Regions from separate parts of the Geodermatophilus sp. SYSU D00965 genome, predicted to be linked through region 2. Evidence: riboswitches for the same ligand, from Rfam matches in the RefSeq annotation. Region 2 holds a riboswitch; each other region holds the start of a gene.

Region 1 (3,261 bases), on a different contig from region 2:
AGTGGCGGCGCAGGGTCAACGTCGTCTGGGACGTGATCGCGTTCTGGCCCCGGGCAGCGCACCCGTTCGTACCCGCGGCGTACTCCCAGGTGGCGGTCCCGGCGCTGGTCGACCGCATCGAGTGGCTGCTGTCCGCGGAGGGGGACGCCGAGCAGGTGGTCGTGGCCGCGCACAGCCAGGGGAGCCTGATCGGCCTGGCCGCGCTGCGCTCGATCGCACCCGAGCTCTACCCGAGGGTCGGGTTGGTGACCTTCGGCTCCCAGTTGCGCATGCAGTTCTGCCGCGCGTTCCCCGCGCACGTCGGCCCGGACGTGCTCCGCTGGCTGAGCGACACCTGGGGGGAGCGCTGGGTGAGCCTGTTCCGCGAGACCGACCCGGTCGCCGGGCCGGTCCGGAGCTGGGAGCGGACGCCGGAGACCGGACCGCTGCGGTCACGTCGGCTCTGGGACGAGGGTCCGGAGGACGACTGGCGCGATCCCCGCACCCTGCGCCGGGTCTGCGGCGGCGAATGGCGCCTGCTCGACCCGGTGGCCTCGGACCCGACCAACCAGTCCGCGCCGGAGCCGCCGCTGTACGCACACAGCCGCTACTGGGCCGACCCGGACTGGCCGCTGGCGGTCGGCGTCGCCCGGGGCGCGGCCACGGCTCGACGACCGCTGCCGCTGCGCGGCGCCGGCCAGGTCACGGGGGGCCGGCCCGGCCCCCCGTGACCTGCGCGCGGACGGCGGGCTCAGACGACCAGCGACTGGCCCACGCGGATCACGTCGGGGTCGGCCACCCGGTCGCGGTTCTGCGCGTACAGCTCGCGCCAGCCCATGCCGTGCCGGGCGGCGATGGTGCCGAGCGTGTCCCCGGCCTGGACGACGTAGCTCCCGGACGCCGCCCGGTCGGCGCGCGACGCCCGCTCCGGTGCCGCCGCCTGCGCCGGTGCGGCCGCCTGCGCCGACGAGCCGCCGGTCAGGTACCGCCCGCAGTTCGGCCAGGCGCCGATGCCCTGCCCGTCGAGGGTGCGCTCGGCGACCACGATCTGCTGCGCCTTGCTGGCCAGGTGGGCGTTGGACGCGAACTCCCGGCCGCCGTAGGCCGCCCAGGTGCTCGCGCTGAACTGCAGCCCGCCGTAGTAGCCGTTGCCGGTGTTGATGTGCCAGTTCCCGCTGGACTCGCACTGCGCGACGCCGTCCCAGTTGTGCTCCGCGGCCGAGGCGGATCCGGGGAGGGCGAGGGCGGAGACGGCGGCCGCGCCGGCGAGGACGACGGCGCCGCGGCGCAGGGCGCGAGAGGGCGTGCGGGATCGGTCGTGCTGGGGCATGGAGGTCCTCCGATCGACCGCCGGCGGGGTTAGCTGTCGGGTTCGGGCGATCGGTGCCCGGCCGCGGAACGCGGCTTCACCCCCAGGCGCGCGCAGCGCCGTAGGTGGGTCCCCCACCCCCGTCCACGGTTGGTGCAGAGGCGGACGCCGCCGGACGGGGTTGGGCGGGACGGCGCCGTGCCCGGCCGGACAGCCGGAGCACGCGCGGGACGCTAGGGGCGGACGTCCCGGTCCGCGCGCGGGCACCGGCGTGCCGCCCCGGCGTGGCGCGACAGGCCGGGCCGGGGGCGGCGCACCGCCCCCGGCCGACGACTCTCCGTCGTGAGTCCCGTGACGTCGTTCTAGGCCCCTCTGCAGGGTCCCGCCACGAGCCTGGTGACGCGCCGGAGCGGCCACCCTCCATGGCCCCTCTGCAGGGTCCCGCCACGAGCCTGCGAGTGACGGGGGGGCAGAGGGGTCCTTCTTCAGTCCCGGACGAGGAGCGCGACCGGCAGCCGCTCCAGCGCCGCGCCGACCGGCAGCCCGGCCGCGTCCGAGACGTGCCGGCCGCCGGTGAGCAGGTCCCGCCAGGCGCCGTTCGGCAGCTGCAGCGCGGTGTCGCCCCAGCCGCCGGCGGCGGCCAGCCCGGCGGGGAGCCGGGTCGCGACGGCCACCACCCCGTCCTGCTCCCCGGACCCCCGGTCGAATGCGACGACGTGCTCGGCGGCGGACCCGGTGACCTCGACCGGCTCGTACCCGGCGAACCACTCCGGGTGCTCGCGGCGGGCGCGCAGCGTCCGGGAGACCACGAGCAGCTTCGCCGCGCCCTCCTCCTCGACCGGCGGCACCCAGCCCTCGTCGAGCCGGGCCAGCAGCCGGCGGCGCAGGTCGTAGTCGACCGGACGGCGGTTGTCCGGGTCGACCAGGGAGAGGTCCCACAGCTCGGTGCCCTGGTAGACGTCCGGGACACCGGGCATGGACAGCTGCAGGAGCTTCTGCGACAGCGAGTTCGACCGGCCGAGCGGCGCGATGCGCGCGACGACCTCCTCGATCTCGGCCTGCGTCGCCCGGTCGTCGTACGCGGCGTCGACCAGCGCGTGCAGCTGCGCCTCGAACTGCTCGTCCGGATCGGTCCAGGTCGTCGACGTCCCGGCCTCGCGCGCCGCCTTCTCCGCGTAGGCGTGCGCCCGCTCCCGGGACAACGGCCACGCGCCGACCAGGTTCTGCCACACCAGGTGCGCCATCGGCCGGTCGGCGAGCGGGTGCAGGTCGAGCAGCCGGCGCACCAGCCGCGCCCACTCGGTGGGGAGCTCGGCGAGCACCGCCAGCCGCGCCCGCACGTCCTCGCTGCGCTTGGTGTCGTGCGTCGACAGGGTCGTCATCGACGCCGGCTTGCGCTCCAGCCGCCGGCGCTGCGCCTCGTGGAACTCCGCGACCGTGCTGCCGAAGCGGGCCGGGTCGCCGCCCACCTCGTTGAGCGCGACGAACCGGGCCCAGCGGTAGTACGCGCTGTCCTCCACGCCCTTGGCCATGACCGGGCCGCTGGTCTGCTCGAAGCGGGTGGCCGCCTCGGTGCCGGCCTGCGCCAGCACCGGGTACAGCGCGTCGACCGCACCGGCCAGGTCGGGACGGCGCTCCCGGACCGCGGTCACCGTCGCGGCCAGGTGCTCCCGGCCGTCGGGCAGGTAGGTGCGGTAGACCGGGAAGCTCGCCAGCAGCTCGGCGAGGGTCTCGGTCTGCTGCTCCCGCGAGATGCCGGGCAGCTCGCCGATCACCCGCACCAGGCGGGCCACCTCCGAGCCGAGCATCCCGTCGGTGACCTCGCGCTTGCAGTCGTGCACCAGCTCGCCGTAGTCGACCGCCCGGCCCGACAGCTCGGTGTCCAGCGCGGTCAGCGCCGCCTCGCCGGCCGGGTCCACCAGCACGTCGTCGACCTCGGCGAGGGCGTCGTAGCCGGTCGTCCCCGCGGTCGC
Region 2 (3,261 bases):
CCACTCGCCGGTGTCCTCGGCCTGCTCGGCGAGGTCGTCGTCGATCCAGACGATCCGCCGGTCCGGTTCGGCCTCGGCCACCTCGCGGGCCAGGTCGAGCTTCCACCAGCCCGACGCGCCACCCAGCGGTCCGGCGAACCCGGTCGGGCTGGCGCCGTTCCGCTCGTGGGTGCGCAGTCCGCGCGGCAGCCCCATCGGCTCGGCCAGCAGCCGGTCGGCGTCCCCGGCCCACGTGGTCAGCCAGTGGATCTCCACCCGGCCCGACTCGTGCAGCTCGCGCAGCCGCGCGGTGACCGTCGGGTCCCACGACAGCACGAACCCGTTGAACGTGCCGCGCTGCCAGCCCTCGGGCAGGTCCACGCAGGCCGCGTTGAGCACCCCGTCGACGTCCAGCAGCAGGATCGGGACGTCGGCCATGGGGGTGCGGTACCCCGCCGGCGGGCCGCGCACCCCGGGCACGCTGCGTCACCGGGCCACGGGCTCACCCACGCGAGCGGGCGACTTCGGCGTCCACCGCGTTCGTCGGCCCCGCTCACGGGTCATGTCCCGTGCTGCACTGATGGTCGGCCGGTGATCCGGCCGCGCACGTTTCGAAGGGGGAGCCGGTGTCCGACCACCTCGAGCCGTACCCGGGCCCGAGCCGGGTCGAGCACGCCACCGCGTGCGACCGGCGCGCCCGCGGCCACGCGCCGCACCCGGTGCACGTCCGGCTGTGCCAGAACGACCCCGCCGACCACTGGCAGGCGGTGCTCGTCATGGGCGCGGTCGACGACGACGTCGTCACCCTGGCCGCCGGCGACGAGTTGCGGCGCTACCGCAACCACGACACCGGCGCCCTCACGGCCCTGGTGCAGGCACAGGGCCCGGGCGGGTTCCTGAACACCCGCGTCGGGCTGCTGTTCCTGCACTCCTGGCCGGGTGACGCCGGCGCGGTCTTCTCACTCCAGTCGGCCGAGCAGGCCCCCGTGCCCTGCCGGCTGGAGTGAGCGCCCGGGCCGCTCGGGAGAACCGCCCGGGCGCCGCGACTCACGCGACCCGGCGAGCCCCGTTGAAGCCGGGCATCGAGTCGAGGTTGACGACCTTCACCGGCTGGCCGGCCGTGGAGGCGTGCACCATCTGGCCGTTGCCGATGTACATGCCGACGTGCGAGACCGGGCTGTAGAAGAACACCAGGTCACCGGGCTTGAGGTCGGACTTCGCCACCGGGGTGCCGAAGCCGGACTGCGCCCGCGAGGTCCGCGGGATCGAGATGCCGGCCTCGCGGTAGGCGAAGCTGGTCAGCCCCGAGCAGTCGAAGGCGTTGGGGCCGGCGGCGCCCCAGCCGTACGGGTCGCCCTGCTGGGCGAGGGCGGTGTCGACGGCCTTCTGCGCAGCCCCGTTCGGGGCCGCGGCAGCAGCGACGGCGACGGCGCCGGAGCCGCCGTCACCGGCGTCAGCCGAGGCGGTGGCGGGGGCGAGGGTCACGGCGGCGCCGGCAACAGCGGCGACGGCGATCCCGCGGAACGAGCGACGAGCGAAGGACGTGCGGGCAGTCGTCATCGACGACGGTTCTCCTGTTCTCCACGGCCGCCTACCGGGTTAGCTGACGGGTTCGGACGGGGGAGTCGCCCGGCGCGCGAACGCGCTTCACCCCAGGGATTCGGTGGGTCCCCGGTCCGGGCACGGCGGATGACCGTGTCCGGTTCGGCGTAGTCCGGCCGGTGTCACCACGGTTCGGTGACGAGGGGCCCGGCAGGACCGCGCACGACCGTATGGGCGGTTCCCGGGCGTCGCAGCCGGCCGATCGGCCGCGCAACGGCGGCGTGTCCGCATGGCGACACGCCGCCGCGACCACGCGTCACTACGGAGCGCGCGGGAATGTCATGGATGCGTTTTCGCAGGTCAAGGCGTCGGGACCAAAGTCGTCGGGTCGCGGAGTGTCCGCACGCGCAGTGACGGACGCACTGCGGACGGCGTCCGGAACCCGGGGATTGGCGCGACCGTTGGGCGGGCACGACTGCAGGTAACCGAGAACGAGGAGGGACACCCCCATGGCCGGCATGATCCGGAAGCTGGTGGCGTCGGGGATCGCGGCGAAGGTCATCCAGGAGGCCCGCAAGCCGCAGAACCAGGCCAAGATCAAGCAGTTCATCGCGGACTTCCAGGCCAAGCAGGCCGGGAAGAACCGCGGCGGCAAGGGCTACGGCCGCTGAGCCGCCCGCACGCGGCCCCCGCCCGGTCCCGGGCGGGGGCCGCGTGCACCGGGTCGCCGTCCTCGACGACTACCAGTCCGCCGCGGCGGAGTTCGCCGACTGGTCCCGCGTCCCCCAACCGCTGGACGTCGTCACCTTCCCCGACCACCTCGACGTAGAGGATGCCGTCGCCGAGCGGCTCGCTCCCTTCGACGTCGTCGTGGTCATGCGCGAGCGCACCCCGTTCCCGCGCAGCCTGCTCGACCGCCTGCCGAACCTGCGGCTGCTGGTCACCACCGGCGCGCGCAACGCCGCCATCGACCTGGCCGCCGCCCGCGAGCGCGGCGTCACTGTCTGCCGCACCTACGAGGTCTTCTACCGGGAGGCCGTCGAGGACGTCGCCGCCTTCCTCGTCGGCTCCCCGGTCCGGGTCCTCCGAGCCGACTGACCACCGCCCGTCCCGGGTACCGGGCAGGCATGTCCGAAGGCAACATGACCGGCCGTCCCGCCGGGGGCGTCAACGAACCGACCGACGAGGTCCCGGGCACGCGTCCGGAGGAGGACCTGGTCGGGCCCCCGTCGGAGGCGGAGGAGCCGCGCGCCGCGAAGGGCGGCACCATCGGGACCGAGGACCCCAGCGTCCCGCACAGCTCCAGCCAGCCGCCGCCCGGGGCCACCGGGAGCTGACCTACGGGCGGCCGGCGTGGGGGACGTCGACCTCGGTCGCCACCAGCACCGCCTCGCGCACCGGCGCGCGGTTGTGCTCGTAGAAGTCCGGCGCGCAGCACATCAGCAGCGTGCGGCCGTCGTCCCCGCCGAGCATGCAGGCGTAGACCCCGAGCCCGTCCGGCGCGGCGACCTCGTCGACGACCTCCCCGCCCTCGGCCACCCGCACCACCCGGCCGCCGACCGCGTCGGCGGCCCAGATCCGTCCCTCGGCGTCCAGCGCGCAGCCGTCGGGGGCCACCACCAGCTGGCCGAGCACCTCGTCGACCGTCGATCCGGTGACCTCCGGGCCCAGCGACGCCCACACCCGCCTGTTGCCCAGCGTCCCGTCGGCACCGAGGTCGAACGCGGTGTACCGGTTGCC
Region 3 (3,261 bases), on a different contig from region 2:
ACGACGACGAACCCGGCCGCGACCAGCGCCGCCCAGGCCCACCAGGTGCCGGGGGCGCGCCGGGCCAGCCACACCAGTGCGAGCAGGACCCCTGCGGTGACCGCGGCCGAGATCGCGGTGGAGACGGCGACGTCGCGGAACCACAGGGCCCAGCTGCGGGTGGACAGCCCGTACCGGTGCCGCACCGTCTCGCCGTAGGCGGCGAACCCGAGGGTGACCAGGCGGCCGACCACCACCAGGGCGACCGTGCCGAGCAGCACCTGCCAGGCCCAGCCGCCGCCCAGCGGCCGCGCGACCGCGGTCACCAGCCCGCGGCCCAGCGGGGTCAGCGCCAGGACCGCGGACGCCACCAGGCTCAGCACCAGGGAGGCGAGGGAGGCCGGCCGGAGGGACGCCGCGAAGGACTCCGCCCGCTCGGCGACCCCCGGCGGCAGGCCCGCCCCCGGGCGGACCGGCGTGCGTCCCCCGGGCGGGTCGGGCAGCAGCGTCCACGGCGTCCGGACGACGATGACGACGACGAGCGCCGCCCCGAGGACCACCGCGACCAGCAGCGCGGCCCGGCGGGCGCTCACCCGGCCGATCCTAGGAGGACCCCGTCCCCCCCACCGCTCGCAGGCTCGCGGCGGGTCCCTGCAGGGGGCCGCGGGGTCCGGGGCGGGCCACCTTCCGGGTTCCGACAGGGCGCCGCGGGGGTTCGCGGCGGGCCGCCACCCGGCCCGGCAGGCGCCGGACGCGCAGCGGGCCGGTGACCTCCGGGAGGTCACCGGCCCGCTGCCCTGCCGCCGGTCGCTAGGCGATGCGGCGCATGGCGGTGATGCCGCCCATCGAGTCCACGCCGACCACCTTGACCGGCTGGCCCGACGTGGAGGCGTGCACCATCTGGCCGTTGCCGATGTACATCGCCACGTGGCTGACCGGGCTGTAGTAGAAGATCAGGTCGCCCGGCTGCAGGTCGGCACGGGAGACCGCGCGGCCCATCGTCGACTGCATGCGGCTGGAGTGCGGCAGGCTGATCCCCGCCGCGGCGTACGCGTACTGGGTCAGGCCGGAGCAGTCGAAGGCGTTCGGCCCGCCGGCGCCCCAGACGTAGGGGTCCCCGACCTGGGCGAGCGCGGTGTCGACGGCGGCCTGGGCCGAACCGCTGGCGGCGGGCGCCGGCGCGGGCGCGGCCACGGCCTGGCCGGCGTGGGCCGTGACGACCTCCTGCTGCTGCGGGACCGACAGCGCCGCGTACTGCGCCTGGTAGTCGGCGATGTCCGCCTCCAGCTGCGCTTGGCGGGCGGTCACGTCGTCCAGGGACGCCTGCGCCTGGGCCCGGGCGGCGTCGGCCTCCTGCTGGGCCCGCTCGGCCGCGGCGGCGCTCTCCGCGACGTCGGCGAGGACGTCGTTGGTGTGGCCGGCGATCGCGTCGAGGGTCGCCAGCGACGACACGAAGTCCTCGGGCGATTCGCTGGTCAACAGCAGGTCCAGCTCGTGCATCCCGTCACCGCTGGTGAACGCGGTGCGGGCGACCTGGCGGATCTGGCCGTCGAGGGCGCCGAGCTGCTCGCGGGCCGCCGCGGCAGCCCGGTCGGCGGCCTCGACCGCGGCCTGCTGCTGGGCCAGCGCCTCGCGGGCGTCGTTGACCTGCTCGGTGACGACCTCGAGGTCGTGTCCGGCCTGCGCGACGAGCTGGGCCGCCTGGGCGGCGCTCGCGGCGCGCTCCGGATCCGCGGCGGCGGTCCCCGGCAGGAGGGTGAGGGCGAGGGTCGCGGTGGCGCCCACGACGAGCCCGCGGCCGAGGCGGCGGGGCAGCGTCGGGCGGCGGAGGGCCACCGGGAGGTCGGAGTCGATCTGGTCGAGCGCATGCCCCAGGGCAGGGCGGGGGGTCGCCACGGTCGGCGGCTCTCCGTTTCTTCCTCAGCAACCGCCTACCGAGTTAGCTGACGGGTTCGGGCTGGGAAGACGTGCCCTATCTCTGCGCGCCGGCGGGCCGGCGCGTGTGCCCCGGCGGACCGGCGCACGCGAGAACTCACCCCAGTGCTGCGGTGGGTCCCCGGTTCCCCCTCGGCGCCACGGAGGCGCGTCGGGCGATTCGGCGGTGCCCGGCCGAGGTCACCTCTCTGCGGGTGACGACCACCCGGTCGGACCGGCTCACCGTACGGGCGTGATGAAGTTGTGACAAATGGGGCCAGCGGGAACTGTGGGGACATCCACAGGATCGCCCGGCCCGACACGCCGCCGGGATGGACCCCGCGCCCGCCTGCGGGCGACCCGGCCGCACGGACCGGGTCACCCGGTGCGCCACCGGCCCCGCCCGGCCCCACCCGACCTCTGCTCCGGCTCGGCCTGGTGCCGCAGCGGCGGCACGAGACCGCCCTCGGCGAGGGCCCGCACGGCGCGGCGCTCCACCTCGTCGAACTCCACGACGACGCCCGGGCCCGGGACGACGCCGTCCCCGGTCGCCTCCGCGCCGCGCCGCGCGGTCATCGGCACGACGGTCGGGTCCTCGGTCCGCCAGCCCGGCGGCGCCCCCAGCAGCACGGTGACGACGCAGTCGGCGCAGCCGGTGCCCCGCACGGTGCAGGTCTCGCAGTCGATCAACATGGCCCACTCCTCACCCGGCCGACCCCGGTCGTGGAGGCCCTCCATGGCCTCGGTCGGTCCGGCTGGCACGGTAGGGACGGCCACCGACAGTTCCGTGCGCCCGCGCGGTGCCCGCCGTCCGCGCGGCGTCCCGGGGCAGTGGTGATCCGGCCGGGACCCGGCGCGCGTCCCCGGGACTGTCACTGGCCCGACCTACCGTCCGCCCCGTGCCGTCCTCCCTTCCCCGGCAGGTGCCGCTCTCCCCCGCCCACCTGGCCGGGACGGCCGCGCGAGCCGCGGCGGGCCTCCCCCGCTACGAGCAGGCCACCATCGACGAGCTGGGCACCCCGCTCGCGGAGGTGACGTTCGTCGTCGTCGACCTGGAGACCACCGGGGGTTCCCCGAAGGACAGCGCGATCACCGAGATCGGCGCGGTCAAGGTCCGCGGCGGCCAGGTCCTCGGCGAGTTCCAGACCCTCGTCGACCCGGGCTGCGCGATCCCGCCCTACATCAGCGTGCTGACCGGCATCACCACGACCATGGTCGCGGCCGCCCCCCGCATCGGCGCGGTGCTGCCCAGCTTCCTCGAGTTCGCCCGGGGCGCCGTCCTCGTCGCCCACAACGCCCCGTTCGACCTGGGCTTCCTCAAGGCGGCCTGCGCGGAGAACGGCATCCCCTGGCCCGCGGCGGCCTCGG

The links. Region 2 has a riboswitch for cyclic di-AMP ahead of ACI789_RS02680 (C40 family peptidase). Riboswitches for the same ligand answer to the same signal wherever they lie in the genome.
Region 1: another riboswitch for cyclic di-AMP. It lies ahead of ACI789_RS11820 (transglycosylase family protein); the one in region 2 lies ahead of ACI789_RS02680 (C40 family peptidase).
Region 3: another riboswitch for cyclic di-AMP. It lies ahead of ACI789_RS18055 (C40 family peptidase); the one in region 2 lies ahead of ACI789_RS02680 (C40 family peptidase).

What each region holds. Positions count from the first base shown of each region.
Region 1 covers NZ_JBJGYQ010000010.1:158,949-162,209, forward strand. Annotated here, with positions in the region: gene ACI789_RS11815 (hypothetical protein) at 1-710, shown strand, start outside; gene ACI789_RS11820 (transglycosylase family protein) at 731-1,309, opposite strand; cyclic di-AMP (ydaO/yuaA leader) riboswitch at 1,312-1,454, opposite strand; gene treY (malto-oligosyltrehalose synthase) at 1,774-3,261, opposite strand, start outside.
Region 2 covers NZ_JBJGYQ010000002.1:227,705-230,965, forward strand. Annotated here, with positions in the region: gene ACI789_RS02670 (HAD domain-containing protein) at 1-417, opposite strand, end outside; gene ACI789_RS02675 (hypothetical protein) at 606-986, shown strand; gene ACI789_RS02680 (C40 family peptidase) at 1,027-1,539, opposite strand; cyclic di-AMP (ydaO/yuaA leader) riboswitch at 1,552-1,699, opposite strand; gene ACI789_RS02685 (hypothetical protein) at 2,031-2,192, shown strand; gene ACI789_RS02690 (hypothetical protein) at 2,236-2,619, shown strand; gene ACI789_RS02695 (hypothetical protein) at 2,649-2,858, shown strand; gene ACI789_RS02700 (SMP-30/gluconolactonase/LRE family protein) at 2,860-3,261, opposite strand, start outside.
Region 3 covers NZ_JBJGYQ010000019.1:90,437-93,697, reverse strand. Annotated here, with positions in the region: gene ACI789_RS18060 (M48 family metallopeptidase) at 1-572, opposite strand, end outside; gene ACI789_RS18055 (C40 family peptidase) at 790-1,875, opposite strand; cyclic di-AMP (ydaO/yuaA leader) riboswitch at 1,892-2,062, opposite strand; gene ACI789_RS18050 (hypothetical protein) at 2,272-2,586, opposite strand; gene ACI789_RS18045 (DEDD exonuclease domain-containing protein) at 2,793-3,261, shown strand, end outside.